3 regions of the Bacillus sp. SRI_025 genome follow, and region 2 is predicted to be linked to each of the others. Evidence: riboswitches for the same ligand, from Rfam matches in the RefSeq annotation. Region 2 holds a riboswitch; each other region holds the start of a gene.
What was found. Region 2 has a riboswitch for S-adenosylmethionine ahead of AC20OE_RS00870 (methionine ABC transporter ATP-binding protein). Riboswitches for the same ligand answer to the same signal wherever they lie in the genome.

Region 1 (5,395 bases), on a different contig from region 2:
TATGGCGTTACGCTTGATCCAAAGACGGAAATTGCGATTTTATTTGGCGGGAAAGCAGGGCTTGTTGAGCTGCCTCAATGCCTGCTGAATCCGGGTGATACGCTTCTCGTCCCTGACCCAGGTTATCCTGATTATTGGTCAGGTGCTGTACTTGCTGGAGCTCATATGGTGACCATGCCACTTCTTGAAAAAAATGATTTTTTACCTGACTACGATTTGCTGCCTGAGGATGATAAGAAAAAGGCGAAATTAATGTACTTAAATTACCCCAACAATCCGACGGGGGCTACGGCAAGCCGTTCATTTTTTGAAGAAACCGTGACATTTGCGAAAGATCACAAGCTTTGTGTTGTTCATGATTTTGCATATGGCGGCATTGGATTTGATGGAGAAAAGCCGATCAGCTTTCTGCAAGTAGATGGAGCGAAAGAGACGGGAATAGAAATTTACACATTGTCTAAAACGTACAATATGGCAGGGTGGAGAGTAGGATTTGCAGCAGGTAATCCGTCTGTTATTGAAGCGATTGAGCTTTATCAGGATCATTTGTTTGTCTCGTTGTTTAAAGCCACGCAAGATGCAGCAGCGGAAGCCCTATTAAGCGATCAAACGTGCGTACGGGTGCAAAATGACCGATATGAGAAAAGACGGAATGTGTGGATAGCTGCCTGCAAAGAAATTGGCTGGGAAGTCAGTGCTCCAAAGGGATCATTTTTTGCTTGGTTAAAGGTGCCAGAAGGATATACATCTGAAGCCTTTTCTGATTTATTATTAGAAAAAGCGCATGTTGTTGTAGCGCCAGGTAATGGCTTTGGTGCTCACGGTGAAGGGTACGTGAGAGTAGGGCTTCTAACAAGCGAGGAGCGGTTACAAGAAGCTGCTCAGCGCATCGCTGCCTTGAAGCTGTTTGAAAAAAAGCCATTGACAACATAAAAAAATGGTGCGATAATTCAGGCAATATTTAAGAAAATTGAATATTCTTATCAAGAGTAGGCAGAGGGACTAGCCCAATGAAGCCCGGCAACCGACTTCCATGAAGCACGGTGCTAATTCTTGCAGCAAGCGCTGAGAGATAAGATTCGGATGAATAACACGAAATAACCTCTTTAAGGCGCTCAAGAAGCACTTGAAGAGGTTTTTTTATTGAACATATGCATGATGCAATCGAAAGGGGATTCCTAGTGAGTGAATTACTGGCAACATACGTATTAACACATCGAGAGGATGAACAAATAAATCGAAAAGCGGAGCAGATCGCGCTTGGTTTAACAGTTGGATCATGGACGGATTTGCCTCAGCTCAAAAAGGAGCAGCTTCAAAAGCATAAAGGCCGAGTTGAAAAAGTATTAGAAAAGGCTGCTCCAGCCGAAAATGGCCTTTATCAATCAGAGGTGACCATTGCTTATCCTGAGGCAAACTTTTCAGCAGATTTACCAGCTGTTTTCACGACGATTTTTGGAAAGCTTTCACTAGACGGAAAAGTGAAGCTAGTCGATATCCAATTTTCTGAAGAATTTAAAAAAAGCCTGCCAGGACCGGCATTTGGAATTGATGGCATACGAAATAAGGTAAATGTATTTGATCGTCCATTATTGATGAGTATTTTTAAAGGTGTTATCGGCCGTGATATGCAGGATTTAAAAGAGCAGCTCCGTTTACAGGCATTAGGCGAGGTTGACCTCATCAAAGACGATGAAATTTTATTTGAAAGTCCATTAGCTCCTTTTGAAGAGCGAATCAAAGAAGGAAAAGAGATTTTAAAAGAAATCTATGAAGAGACAGGACACCGCACGCTGTATGCTGTCAATTTAACGGGCAGAACCTTTGACCTGAGGGATCGAGCGAGAAAGGCCGCTGAACTTGGAGCAGATGCGCTCTTATTCAATGTCTTTGCTTACGGTCTTGATGTCATGCAAAGCTTAGCTGAGGATCCAGATATTCCACTGCCTATTATGGCGCATCCCGCAGTGAGTGGTGCATTGACATCCTCTACTGAATATGGATTCTCGCATTCTCTTCTTTTAGGCAAATTAAACCGATATGCTGGCGCTGATCTGAGCCTCTTTCCCTCACCTTATGGATCGGTTGCACTTCCGAAAAAGGATGCCCTTGGAATCTATGAAGCTTGCGTGAAAGAGGATACGGTTCAAAAAACATTCCCTGTCCCGTCAGCAGGCATTCATCCAGGAATGGTTCCAGTATTGATCAAAGATTTTGGAATTGATCATGTGATTAACGCAGGTGGAGGCATTCACGGACATCCGCGGGGAGCCATCGGCGGAGGGAAGGCATTTCGTTCGATCATTGATGCCGTTATACAGGAAGAGTCTATCCAAGATAAGGCGGCTTCCTGCCAAGACTTAAAAGCGGCACTTGATCTTTGGGGAAGGGTAGCAGAATAATGAAAAAACCAATTGTGTGTTGTGATTTTGATGGAACAATTACAAAAAATGATAATATCATCCGCATCATGAAACAGTTTGCACCGAGTGAATGGACGAAACTGAAGGATGGTGTCCTGTCAAAGGAAATTACCATTCAAGAAGGCGTCGGGCAGATGTTTCAATTACTGACAAGTGATCAGAAGGAAGCCATTCAATCATTTATTTTAGAGGATACAGAGATTCGAGAAGGATTTAAGGAATTTGTGGATGAGGTAAAAAAAGCAGACATTCCTTTCTATGTACTTAGTGGGGGGATGGACTTTTTTGTCTACCCCATCCTCGAAGGCATTGTCGATCGAGACGATATTTATTGCAATCATGCATCATTTGGGGAAGAGCATATTCAGATTGAATGGCCGCATGCCTGCGATACGCAATGTCAAAATGGATGCGGATGCTGCAAGCCCTCAATCATTCGAAACCTGACTCATGAGGATGATTTCATCATCATGATCGGAGATTCAGTGACTGATGTGGAGGCGGCGAAACATGCAGATCTTACGTTTGCGCGCGACTACTTGCTCAATGAATGTCAAGAGCTCGGGCTCGTACATAAGGAGTTTGACACATTTGTTGATCTACACGCGCAATTTGTTCAAATAAAGGAAGTGAAGGAATGGCAGACGCAAAGAGCAAACGCTGGCAGGAGCTAGCAGACGTTAAACGTGAACTGGCCCAAAGAGACTGGTTTTTCGGAACAAGCGGTAATTTATCGATCAAGGTGTCGGATGATCCAATCACGTTTTTGGTGACGGCAAGCGGCAAAGATAAACGAAAAGAAACAAATGAAGATTTTGTGCTAGTAAATGCGGCAGGCCAGCCCCATGATCCGAACGAGACGCTTAGGCCATCAGCTGAAACACTGCTTCACACGTACGTGTATGAACGGACGAAAGCAGGCTGCTGTCTCCATGTCCACACCATTGATAATAATGTGATGTCAGAGCTGTATGGGGATAAGGGAGAGATTCGTTTTAAAGGCAACGAAATCATCAAAGCGCTTGGTTATTGGGAAGAGGATGCAGAAGTGTCGATTCCGATTATTGAAAATCCAGCTCATATTCCGCATCTTGCAGAGCAATTTGCCAAACATCTGACACTAGAGGCGTCATCTGGTGCTGTACTCATTCGCAATCATGGCATCACGGTCTGGGGAAAAACAGCCTTTGAAGCAAAACGAGTATTAGAAGCATATGAATTTTTATTTAGCTATCACTTAAAATTAGCGCTGTATCAACAGCAGCTTGTAAGATAAAAAGGAGGAAAAGCACATGGCGACGATTTTGATTCACAATGAAGAGAACACATTACTTGAGAACGAGCAAGAGGTTGCATCATATTTAGAAAACCAAGGGGTTATTTATGAGCATTGGGATATTGAAAAGCTGCCAAACCGTTTATCAGAAAAGTATGATTTAACCGATGAGGAAAAGGAAGAGATTTTGACTGTTTTCCAAAAGGAAATCCAAAGTATTTCTGAAAAAAGAGGGTACAAAGCGCAGGATGTGATTTCATTATCTGATGCCACGCCAAATCTTGATGAGCTGCTCCAAAACTTTAAACGTGAGCATCACCATACAGATGATGAAGTACGCTTTATTGTGAGCGGGCACGGAATCTTTGCTATTCAAGGCAAGGATGGCGTCTTTTTTGATGTAAGATTGAACCCAGGTGATTTAATTTCTGTTCCGCCAAACATCCGTCATTACTTTACACTTCAAGAGGATCGCAAAGTGGTCGCAGTTCGCATATTTGTCACAACTGAGGGCTGGGTGCCAATTTACGAGGAAGAAACGGTTTAATGATAGAGCTGATCATTCCGCATGAGGCGGAAGATCAGCTTTTTTTTAGGAAATTAGACATAAAATGTGAAAGAAAATAGTTGATTTTGATCTTCTGTATAGGATAAAATTCTGTTTAATCAATGTGACAGTCCTGTCCAAATTTGAAGTTTACCCCCAAATTTGATTGGGTAAAAGGTCTTTAGGCTGTAAAAAATTAAATAAAATAAGCATATTTAATTTAATTTACAAATAAAGTATAATTTTGGTGTCGGATCATTTTGAGCATAGACAGTCGAAATCATTGCGGGAGCTGAGATCATGAATATTTATGTAAGGAAAGAACAATTGCTGATGTCCATTGATGAGAAGAGAAAACAGATGGTAGAAGCTGCTCAAGTGGAAGGGTACACTGGTGAGATGACAATTAAATATAGTCAAGAACTGGACAACCTGATGAATGAGTATCAGCATCTTCTTTTTCATGAGAAACAATCTGCCCCCTCCTTTCATGATCTTGTGTCTCAAATGAGTCTTTTATCTGTGAACCGCCCCTCTTATTGACATGAAAAACCGGTCTTGCATAAGCAAAACCGGCTGACATCTTCAGCTATGCTGAGTGAGCAGAAGGAAGCATGATCATAACAGTCGTTCCTTTATTCACTTCGCTATGAATATCAATTGTTCCGCCATACATCGAAATGATTCGTTTACACACGACAAGCCCAAGACCCGTGCCTTTTTCCTTCGACGTAATAAAGGGGAGGAAGATGTGCTTTAACATCTCTTCTGGTATGCCTTCACCTGTATCCGCTACTTTAATGATGACATGTTCTTTTTCAGCTTCGATCACAATCTTCAAATGACCGCCGTTTGGCATCGCTTCTAAAGAGTTCTTTGCTACATTTAAAACGACTTGTTTAATATGATCCTTCGTGCAATACACGCCCACATCTTGAATCGTATTGATTTGTAGGTCCACTTCGACATTATAAAGGTTTGCCTCAGAGAAAACGATCGGCATGATCTCACTTACAATTTCTTTAACAGAGTTATTCTGCCATTTTTCTGCCGTTGGTTTTCCTAATACAAGAAATTCACTGACGATTTGGTTGATCCGTTTAATTTCTTCCTCGATGACAGAAAAATAGAGCTGATCTTCTTCTGAAT
Region 2 (5,395 bases):
AGAATCGTGCCCATAATGAGTTTTGTAAATCCTAATAATAGAATGATTAGAATGATAAAAGGAATCGATCTGAAAATATTGACGACTGCCCCAATGACGGTGTTAATCGGTTTATTTTCCCAAAGACCGCCTTTTCCTGTAAGGAAGAGCAGGAGCCCTAGGATAATCCCGATGACAAAGGCAAATGCCAATGAAATCAGTGTCATATAAACTGTTTCTCCTGTTGCACTCCAGATGACGTCTAAATCAACGTTCGGAAACCATTTCTCAAACATATGTCATCACCTCGATTTCAACCTGTTTGCTTTGGATATAGGCGATGGCTTTTTCTACCTCGGTCTCTTCTCCATTAATGTGGATAAAGAGTGTTCCAAACGCGCCTTCCTGCGTTTGAGAAATCTTCCCTTGAAGGATGTTCACATCGACATGAAACGATCGAATGATTTCTGTGATCAGTGGCTGCTCGGCAGAATCACCGATAAAGGACAACCGTACGACCTGACCTTCTTTTACTCGCTCTAGGACGTGCTCGATTGTTTCTTTCGCTTCCTCTGGTTCCGCAAGCTGTTTCACAAATCGCTTCGTCATTTCTTCCTTCGGCTGTCTGAAGACGCGCAATACTTCGCCTTCTTCGACAATACGTCCATTTTCCATGACTGCGACGCGATGACAAATTTTGCGAATGACGTGCATTTCATGTGTAATGAGCACAATCGTGAGCCCTAACCGTTTATTGATATCGGCCAAAAGCTCAAGGATTGAATCGGTCGTTTGCGGATCTAGCGCAGATGTCGCTTCGTCACATAGAAGAACCTTTGGATCATTCGCTAATGCTCTCGCAATGCCGACACGCTGTTTTTGCCCGCCGCTCAGCTGAGACGGGTATGCATTTTCTTTTCCTTCTAAACCGACCAATTTAATCAGTTCATTCGCACGTTCTCTCCGTTTCGATGTCGGTACACCTGCGATCTCAAGCGGGAACATAATGTTTTGTCTCACCGTTCTTGACCAAAGTAAATTAAAGTGCTGGAAGATCATGCTGATTTCTTGTCTTGCTTTCCGAAGTTTCGCATTCGATACTTCATTGATCCGGTTGCCTGCCACTTCAACAATTCCTTCTGTTGGCAGCTCCAGACCGTTTAATAGGCGAATAAGCGAGCTTTTTCCTGCACCGCTATACCCGATAATTCCGAATATTTCACCTTTATCAATATCCAAGTTGACGTCTTTCACGGCATCAACATTTCCGCTTTTTGAATGATACGTTTTTGATACATTCTGTAAATGAATCACAGTCTGATCACCTGCTTTCTTGCTGAATCTATAGGTTTCCATCACATACGTTATTTATTCTTCTTTCTGTCATGACTCTAGCCTGACGTCAGGTCAGTAAAAAAGACCTAACTGCAACGCAAGCAGAAAGGCCTTTTATGTCAATTACGCCTTTCTCTCATCTTTCAAAGCGCTGCGGCTTTGAGTGAATTGGCACCAATTTCAGCTATGCTGACGGTTGCCGGGTTTCATAGGGCACGTCCCTCCACCTCTCTTAATAAGAGAAAATATGTTGTTTTATGTGATGTTCATGTTTTTACTAACGTAGAATATCATGCTATCTGAGATATGTCAACGCTGTAAATCGCTAATTTCCAAGTAAACAACTACGTTATCATTTTTCGAAAAAAACCGTTCGTCAGCCAAAGCACTGCCTCTAGTCTAAGGAGCGCACGGAATGACCCTTTGACTTTGACTTGTCCTCTGCTGATTAACTGCTGTAAGGACATATCTCCATCTAATAATTGTAGAATCTCTTTCCTCTCACCATAAAAGATGAGATCCGATAACTCAATTGCAGGTAGTTTCTTCACTTCACCACGTTCATCCACAATCAATGTACAAGAGTCAGTTTCCGCCTCAAATGTAATCTTCAAGGATGATGATGAGAGCAGCGGTTTTAATAATAAACGCTGCCCTGTGTTACCATGGGCTTTCACATTTTCCACATGTATAACCTCCCTGTCATTTGGTTATACATAACATTTCTCTACAAACATCTTCTTGTCCTTTATAAATAACTCGACAAATTTTCAAATGAATTTCTTGAAATATGACAAAAAACCGCTTTATTTAGCGGTTTCAATCATTTCATGAAGATATGGAACTGAGTGAAAGGCATAGCCTTTTTGCACCAATTCTCCTTTTTTAAAAAGTAGAAAGCAAGGAACACTCTCGATCTCAAATGCTTTTGCAAAGCCTGGTGAGTAGTTTAAATTGTTTTCGTAAAATGGTACATCCGGCTGCATGGCGTCTACGACTGCCAGCATTTTCTTTGCCAGCTGGCATGTTCCACAAAACGGTGTATATAAGTATAAAAGAAATAAATCGTCCTCTATCTCTTTGAATTCGTGTTCTTCAATCTCTTTCATATACGTCCACCCTCATAAATATTTCGAATGAACATCAATGTTTGCAGCTAATAGGATAGATGCAATGTGGGCTGACGGTGAAGCGGCCACTTCGCGGTACGTTCTGTCGACAAAAAGATGAAGTGCTTCAGGGAATTCTTTTCGAAATTGCTTCCGCAGTTTGTCGCCTGCATCGTCACTGTCTGCTAGTATGTAAACGTCTTTCCCCACTAAATCGTCCACAAGCTGGTCCAGCTTCGATGTACTGATCGTGCCATTGGTGCAAATGATGGTAACAGGTTCACTTATGACTTCTTTCAGCTTTTGTTTATCTGTTTTACCTTCTACAATGATGACCTTTTCTATCTCGACATTCATCACGATCACCCGGCCCTTTTGACGTTGATTCACTTCTTCCTTAGATTACAATCTTTCATCCAGGTTGTAAAGATTGGGCGCCTCGTCATCAAAAAGACTGCAGTTTTTGTTCACTGCAGTCTCCTCTGTGATTAGCACCACCCATTTTCATCGTCACAGTCTACATATTTTTCTGTCCCATCGGTCAACGTATCCGTTAGACGATAAAAACGATTTTGATCATAGGAATATCCCGATTTCAGCTCATATTGGTTTTCACTAATCATTGTGCCAATCTCTTCATTTTGATGATAAAGCACCATGCCGCTTTCTTTGAATCGTCCAGTGACATGCTCTGTTATATCCACCTGTTCTTTTTGAAAAGACAAATTGGACACCCCCCATAAAGGTAGAGTGTCCAATTTCACATGAATTAGTCTTCTTTTGTCATTTCTTCATATTGCTCAGCAGTCATTAAGTTCTCGATTTCAGATGCATCAGCTGGTTCTACAACGATCATCCATGCTTTTTCATATGGAGAGTCGTTGACGAATTCTGGGCTGTCATCCAGCTCATCGTTCACTTCGACGATTGTGCCATTGATCGGTGCATAAAGTTCAGAAACTGTTTTCACTGATTCTACACTTCCGAAAGGCTCGTCCGCTGTGATTTTGTCTCCTACTTCAGGAAGCTCAACGAACACGATATCGCCCAGCTCAGATTGAGCAAAATGCGTAATACCGATACGCACCTTATCTCCTTCTACTTTGACCCATTCATGTTCTTCTGAATAACGTAAATCTTTTGGTGTGCTCATTCAATACCCCTCCAGTCTTTTCTTACAATCTATATTGAAGATACCACAATCTGAATGAAAGTTACATCATTTCCAGACGCTTTTAAATGTATCTTCGTTAAATCCAACTGTTACTCGTTTACCGTCTGTTGTAATCGGGCGCTTGATCAGCATTCCGTTAGACGCGAGTAATTCTAGCTGCTCGTCCTCTGACATTGCAGGAAGTTGATCTTTCAGCTGCAGCTCCCGGTATTTTTGTCCGCTTGTATTAAAGAATTTCTTCAGCTCTAAACCGCTTTTTTCGTAAAGGGCTTTTAATGTTTCTTTATCAGGCGTCTCTTCGACGATATGTATGCTGTTGATGTCTTTATTGTGTGCTTCCAGCCACTTTTTTGCTTTTCGGCATGTACCGCAAGATGGGTATTCGTAAAAATCTAAAGCCACCATTTTCACCTCCTGCAAATTGTGACAACATTTTATCACAAAATATTTTAAAAACCTAAATGTATGCTTACAAAAAGGTGCGGAGTGATATCCGCACCTTTTAAGCCATCCTTATACGATATATTTCTCTGCTTCAAAGATTCGTTTTGCCACTTCACGCTTTTTGGCGATGACATTGATTGGAGTAAATCTTGTCAGCTTGCGAAGGGCTGACAGGCTCATGCGGAGTGAATCTCCTTCCTCCATCGCAATCAAGGATTCTTTTGCATGGGCTTCAATCTTTAAGAAAGCCTCCTGCGTGAAAATTTGTGTGTAAGCCAGCTTTTGAGCATTCTTTTCTGCGCCTGATGCAGCGATTGCCTTTTCCGTACGCAAAATTGCTGATTCAGCAGCAAAAATTTCATTGACGATATCGGCTATGTTCACTAGAATTTCTTGCTCTTTGTCTAAGGATTTCCCGTATTTCATGGCTGCCATACCAGCTACCATTAAGGCGACCTTTTTCGCATGGGTGAGCAAATATTTTTCTTGATCGAGCGGCTGATCGCCTGGCTCTTCCGGCATCATCATCATCAGCTCTTCCTGTAAGGTCTGCGCTTTTTGAAGCAGCGGAAGCTCTCCTTTCATCGCTTTCTTCAAGAATGTACCTGGTACAAGCAAACGGTTGATTTCGTTTGTCCCTTCAAAGATCCGGTTAATTCGTGAATCGCGATAGGCTCTTTCGACCTCGTATTCTTGCATGAATCCATATCCGCCGTGAATCTGCACGCCTTCATCCACAATATAATCTAACGTTTCAGAGCCAAGGACTTTACAGAGAGAACATTCAATCGCATATTCCGCAATGGATTGAGCAATTTGTTTGCCGTCTTTTTGCTCTTCGTCACTTAATAGACCCATCCGCTGTTCAAATAATCCAACCGTACGGTAAACAGCACTTTCCATCGCATAGAGCTTTGCTGACATATTGGCTGCTTTTTCACCAATTAAGCTGAATTGAGAAATTGGTGTTTTGAACTGCTTACGCTGGTTCGCATATTCGGCCGACAATTGAATGACGCGCTTTGATGCACCGATTGTGCCGACTGCAAGCTTATAGCGTCCGATATTTAAAATGTTAAAGGCAATCACATGTCCTCTGCCGGCTTCACCAAGCAAATTCTCCTTCGGTACTTGGGCATCTTCAAGAATTAATGTTCTTGTCGATGACCCTTTAATGCCCATCTTTTTCTCTTCAGGTCCCGTTTTGACACCTGGAAAATCCTTTTCGACAATAAAAGCAGAGAAGTGTTCACCATCAATCTTCGCATACACAACAAAGACATCGGCAAATGCGGAGTTTGTGATCCACTGCTTTTCTCCATTGAGGACATAATGGGTACCTGCTTCATTCAGA
Region 3 (5,395 bases), on a different contig from region 2:
TTACTTTCGTTATTAGTCTTGACTTGTCGTTTGCTTTTTGACTTGATAGGTTGAAAGCAATGGACAACGGCTGAACAAGTTGTCTTCCTGAATTTGCTTGTAAAAAAAATAAACAAACTCAGACAGGCGACTGATCATCTTGATAGTGTATCAAGCTTATGGTATCCGTATGTGTCACCCTATTTGCCGTTGGTTATTCTCCAAACAAGCCTACTGTGTCAAGTGTCCCTAACAGTTTCTCAGCGCTCAAACTTGGGCTTTTGATACCTGCATCGTCAGAAACGCTACACCCATCAACTTAATGGCAGCTTTCGTCCTTCAGATACATGTGCAAATAGGGAAGGACAGTGGTATGCTATTTTCATTTATTGCATTGTTATCAATGTGATTTTAAGAACTTTTTCATTTTAAATAGACAAAAGCCATCCTTGAATAATTCAAGAATGGCTTTTCATCAACGTCTTTTCATATGATTCCGACTGGGCTCGAACCAGCGACCTCTACCCTGTCAAGGTAGCGCTCTCCCAGCTGAGCTACGGAATCGGGTTATGTATCAGTTCTGGGCTTTCTGTTACTGACAGTCTCTATTATATAACCATAATAATAAAGCGTCAATGGTTTTGTTCAAAAAAGGTCAAAAAGCCGGCGGCTGTGCCGGCTTTTTTCTCTCCTTCTTTATGATTGGTTCACAAGGACGGGCTTTAACTGATCAAGTGCTTGTTTGAAGTCGCGTTTGAGGTCTTCTCCGTTTTCGACACCTACACTTAAACGAAGCAGCCCATCTGTAATCCCTCTTTTTTCTCTTTCTTCTTTTGGCATAGCCGCATGTGACATTTTGGCTGGATATGACAGAATCGATTCAACGGCACCGAGGCTGACGGCGAATACAGGTAATGTGACGGCATCCACCAATTCTTTGACTGCCGCTTGGTTTTCTAGTTCAAATGAGAGAACAGCCCCTGCTCCGCTTGCCTGCTTTCGCTGAATATCTGCACCCGGGTGATCATCTAAGCCTGGATAGTATACTTTTTTCACCGCAGGGTGTTCTTTAAGAAATGAAGCTAGTTCGAAGGCCGTTTGGCTTGCTTTTTCTAATCTCACCTGAAGGGTTTTTAACCCTCTTAACACAAGCCAGCAGTCCTGCACGCCAAGAACCGCACCGAAGGAGTTTTGCAGTGAATAGAGTTCCTCTCCCAGCTTCTCATCTTTTACCACGGCTAAGCCTGACAGCACATCACTGTGGCCGCTTAAAAATTTCGTTGCACTATGCAGAACAACATCCACACCAAGGTCCAGCGGACGCTGAAGGGCAGGCGTTAAAAACGTATTATCTAAGAAAGTCAAACAGTCATGCTCTTTCGCAATCTGTACGACACCTTCAATATCTGTAATGCCTAGTGTTGGATTTGACGGTGTTTCCATGTAAATGACCTTTGTATTCGATTGAATGCCTCTTTTGACTTCATTCAAATCCGTCATATCCACAAAGGTATGCTCAATTCCAAATCTCGACAGAACTTGAGTGATCATTCGGAAAGTCCCGCCATACACATCTCTTGTGACAAGCACATGATCTCCCTTAGATAATAGAAGAAAAGCAGTTGAAATGGCTGCCATGCCTGATGCAAAGGCAAGCCCTCTCGTTCCTCCTTCCAGCGCCGCAATCGTATCCTCTAATGCTTGACGTGTCGGAGTCCCCGATCTCGAGTAGTCATATTGACCAAATTCATCGAAGCTGCTTTGATGAAATGTGGATGCATGCTGAATCGGTACACTGACTGCACCTGTTGAACGGTCTGTTTTAAACGCATTATGAACGAGTTGTGTTTCGAGTGTCCAATCGTGTGTGGTCATTTGGCGTGTACCTCCTCTTTTACTTGTGATAGTGCCTGTTTCAGGTCTGCTTTCAGGTCATCTACATGCTCGATGCCAACAGAGAAACGGAGCAGCTTGTTACATACACCGTTTGCAATGCGAATTTCTTCTGGGATATCCATGTGCGTTTGCGTTGCAGGATACGTAATGAAGCTTTCGACTCCGCCAAGGCTTTCAGCAAAACAAATCGTTTTTAGCTGCTTTAAAAATGGATTGACCCAGTCCTCTTTAGCTACTCGAAATGACAGCATGCCTCCCTTTCCTGGATAAAGCACATCTTGAATTTCTGGCTGTTTCTTTAAAAACTCAGCCAGCTCCTTCGCATTTGCCTCGTGCTGACGCATTCTAAGAGCCAGCGTTTTCATTCCTCTCATTAAAAGCCATGAGTCAAATGGTGATAGAACCGCTCCAATCGCGTTTTGATGCTGGAACATGTCTTCAGACAGCTGCTCTCCTTTTGTCACCACAAGCCCTGCAAGAACATCATTATGTCCGCCTAAATATTTGGTTGCGCTATGAATGACAATGTCTGCTCCAAGCGTAATCGGCTTTTGCAAGACCGGTGTGTAAAAAGTATTATCGACAATCACCAAAGCGCCATGTTCTTTTGCAATCTTCGCTATTTTTTGAATATCTGCTTCCTGCATCAGTGGATTTGTCGGTGTTTCAATAAAGACCGCTTTTGTGTTTGGCGTGATTTTAGAGCGTAAACAGTCTTCATCTGAAAAATCATCATAAAGAAAACGTAAGCCGTATTTTTTCCATTCGTTTTCAAACAAACGGTATGTACCGCCATATAGGTCTGAAGAGACGATGAGTTCATCTCCACTTTCAAATAGAGCCATAATCGTTTGAATCGCAGCCATTCCCGAACTGAAGGCAAAACCGGCCGTCCCTTCTTCGAGTGAAGCAATTGCATCCTCTACGAGCTGTCTTGTTGGGTTTTTCGTTCGAATATAATCAAATCCTGTAGATTCCCCTATACCTCTATGTCTGTATGCTGTCGAAAGGTAAACGGGAGGACTGACAGTGCCAGTCACCTCTTCGCTACGGTTTCCAATCTGCGCTAATTTCGTTTCCACATGTTCTGTCATTTGACACCATCCTAAGTAAAAATCTGATTTCAAAACAGAAAACCCCTTCTTCATAAGAAGAAGGGGTTTAATCGCTTCCTCTTATCTTCCAAGCAAAAAAGCTGCTTGCTGGATTTAGCACCTTGGTACATCACATGAAGTGATGCATACCGGTTGCTGAGGTTTCAAAGGGCCAGTCCCTCCACCTCTCACGATAAGAATGTGTTGTCTGTCTGTTCTAATTCTTAATACTGTAACCCATTAAATCTCATTTTTCAAGGGGAAATGTCATGATTAATTAAAATTTTCTGTATTTTATAACAGAATCGATGTTATACGGTTTGATTGCATGTTAGCATATAGGAACAACGCTGTTTTTCGTGTTACAATGAATGGAAACGTTTCACTTTATGATGAATTTGGTTAGCTGGAGGAATGGATTATGGTGAAGAAAACAGGAATCATTCAAGAAGAAACCTTACAGTCAAAAGAACTTGGGGCGGACATGACTATTTTGATCTATTTGCCAGTCAATTACTCCCCCCTTTATACATATCATGTCATCATTGCCCAGGATGGTCATGATTATTTCCGCCTAGGCAAAATAGGCAGACAGGCAGAAGAATTGATGCAGAACAAAGAAATGGAACGCTCGATTATCATTGGTGTCCCTTATGAAAATGTTACGGAGAGACGGAACACGTATCATCCAGACGGCACAAAGTTTGAAGCGTATAAACGCTTTTTAGCTAATGAACTGGTTCCTTATATTGATGAACACTATCCAACCTATCAAATTGGATCAGGACGTACGTTTATTGGTGATTCACTGGGTGCGACGATTTCCCTCATGACAGCCATTGATTATCCTTCTTTATTTGGCGGGCTGATTTTGCAGTCCCCTTATGTTGACGAGTCGGTTCTAGAAGCCGTCAAACAGTCGACAGCCCTTTCTCATTATGCGATTATCCATCAAATTGGGCTGGAGGAAACCGCTGTGAAAACAACAGATGGCCAGGTGCTTGATTTTGTTCAGCCGAATGATGATTTAAAGGCCCTTCTTGAACAATCTGGAGCGGATTATTTATTTGAGACATTCGAAGGGGATCATAAATGGACGTATTGGCAGCCGCTCATTGCGCCTTCGTTAAAAAGAATGCTCCCATATTCGTTAATCAACTGAATTTTGTTATAATAAATAATAATAAATACTTTCTTATTCAGGAGGGAACATGATGAAATACGGAGTTGTTATATTTCCATCAAAAAAATTGCAAGATATTGCGAACTCTTACCGGAAGCGTTATGATCCGAACTATGCACTCATACCGCCTCATTTAACATTAAGAACACCTTTTGAATTAACGGATCTAGAAGCGGCTGAGGTCGTCTCAACGTTAAGAGATTATGCAAAAAATGCTTCTCCTATTACGTTACGTATTAAAAAATTCAGTTCATTCGCTCCTGTAAACAACGTCATTTATATGAAAGTAGAACCGAACGAGGACATCATGGCGCTCAATGAAAGATTGTACGCAGAGCCACTGGCTGGTACACCTGAATATGCCTTTGTTCCGCATGTGACAGTGGCTCAAAAACTATCAGATGATGAGCATTCAGACGTACTTGGTACATTAAAGCTGAGAAAGATTGACCATGAAGAAACAGTGGATCGCTTCCACCTTTTATATCAATTAGAAAACGGATCTTGGACCGTCTATGAAACATTTATTTTAGGAGAAGAGGGTTAAAGACATTTGAAAACAGTCATCGCAACAGAACAAACACAACGAGAAGATGCATATTACGTTCGAAAAGAAGTATTCGTCAAAGAACAAGAAGTTCCAGTAGAGATCGAAATAGATGAACTAGAGGACAAAGCCACCCATTTTGTCATTTACAATGATGACAAAAAGCCTCAGGCGGCCGCTAGACTGCGGATCATTGAGGGATCAAAGGCAAAGCTAGAAAGAATTTGTGTGTTAAAAGAGGCGCGCTCCTTCGGCCTTGGCCTCAAGCTATTAGAGGCGCTAGAAACAGAAGCAATTGCTAATGGAGCAAAAGAAGCGGTGATGCATGCCCAAGTCCATGCGCTTCCTTTCTACGAAAAGAAAGGCTACAAAGCGGTTTCTGAACCGTTTGAAGAAGCTGGAATCACCCATGTCAAAATGACAAAAACACTGTCTGTTTGACCAAAAGAAAAGCCAGAGCATTCAAGATGCCCTGGCTTTTTCTTTTTCATTATCGTTCGCCAATGGAAGAAAGCGCAATCATTTATATATACGTATTGATATGAACGCCTTTTCCTTCCTCCATAAACATATCTCGTACAAAGCGTTCCCGCTTTTTTTGCTGTACTTTCGTTTCCGCTTCTGTCACTAAGTCCTCTTTTTTCTCCAGCTCTCTGTAAATCTTGTCATGAAAGGTGCGAGTAACCTTTGTTACTT

Region 1: another riboswitch for S-adenosylmethionine. It lies ahead of mtnW (2,3-diketo-5-methylthiopentyl-1-phosphate enolase); the one in region 2 lies ahead of AC20OE_RS00870 (methionine ABC transporter ATP-binding protein).
Region 3: another riboswitch for S-adenosylmethionine. It lies ahead of AC20OE_RS10850 (methionine biosynthesis PLP-dependent protein); the one in region 2 lies ahead of AC20OE_RS00870 (methionine ABC transporter ATP-binding protein).

Annotation. Positions count from the first base shown of each region.
Region 1 covers NZ_JBYEGB010000003.1:104,346-109,740, reverse strand. Annotated here, with positions in the region: gene AC20OE_RS10210 (pyridoxal phosphate-dependent aminotransferase) at 1-933, shown strand, start outside; SAM riboswitch class I at 978-1,079, shown strand; gene mtnW (2,3-diketo-5-methylthiopentyl-1-phosphate enolase) at 1,182-2,402, shown strand; gene AC20OE_RS10200 (2-hydroxy-3-keto-5-methylthiopentenyl-1-phosphate phosphatase) at 2,402-3,097, shown strand; gene AC20OE_RS10195 (methylthioribulose 1-phosphate dehydratase) at 3,061-3,699, shown strand; gene AC20OE_RS10190 (1,2-dihydroxy-3-keto-5-methylthiopentene dioxygenase) at 3,716-4,246, shown strand; gene AC20OE_RS10185 (aspartyl-phosphate phosphatase Spo0E family protein) at 4,547-4,789, shown strand; gene kinD (sporulation kinase KinD) at 4,836-5,395, opposite strand, start outside.
Region 2 covers NZ_JBYEGB010000001.1:158,072-163,466, forward strand. Annotated here, with positions in the region: gene AC20OE_RS00865 (methionine ABC transporter permease) at 1-275, opposite strand, end outside; gene AC20OE_RS00870 (methionine ABC transporter ATP-binding protein) at 268-1,293, opposite strand; SAM riboswitch class I at 1,448-1,556, opposite strand; gene AC20OE_RS00875 (SCP2 sterol-binding domain-containing protein) at 1,659-2,000, opposite strand; gene AC20OE_RS00880 (thioredoxin family protein) at 2,121-2,423, opposite strand; gene AC20OE_RS00885 (toprim domain-containing protein) at 2,436-2,780, opposite strand; gene AC20OE_RS00890 (YusG family protein) at 2,912-3,148, opposite strand; gene gcvH (glycine cleavage system protein GcvH) at 3,193-3,576, opposite strand; gene AC20OE_RS00900 (arsenate reductase family protein) at 3,643-3,999, opposite strand; gene AC20OE_RS00905 (acyl-CoA dehydrogenase family protein) at 4,111-5,395, opposite strand, start outside.
Region 3 covers NZ_JBYEGB010000003.1:224,494-229,888, forward strand. Annotated here, with positions in the region: tRNA gene AC20OE_RS10840 (tRNA-Val) at 471-543, opposite strand; gene metC (cystathionine beta-lyase) at 676-1,854, opposite strand; gene AC20OE_RS10850 (methionine biosynthesis PLP-dependent protein) at 1,851-2,969, opposite strand; SAM riboswitch class I at 3,048-3,169, opposite strand; gene AC20OE_RS10855 (alpha/beta hydrolase) at 3,391-4,131, shown strand; gene AC20OE_RS10860 (YjcG family protein) at 4,184-4,699, shown strand; gene AC20OE_RS10865 (GNAT family N-acetyltransferase) at 4,706-5,140, shown strand; gene AC20OE_RS10870 (hypothetical protein) at 5,223-5,395, opposite strand, start outside.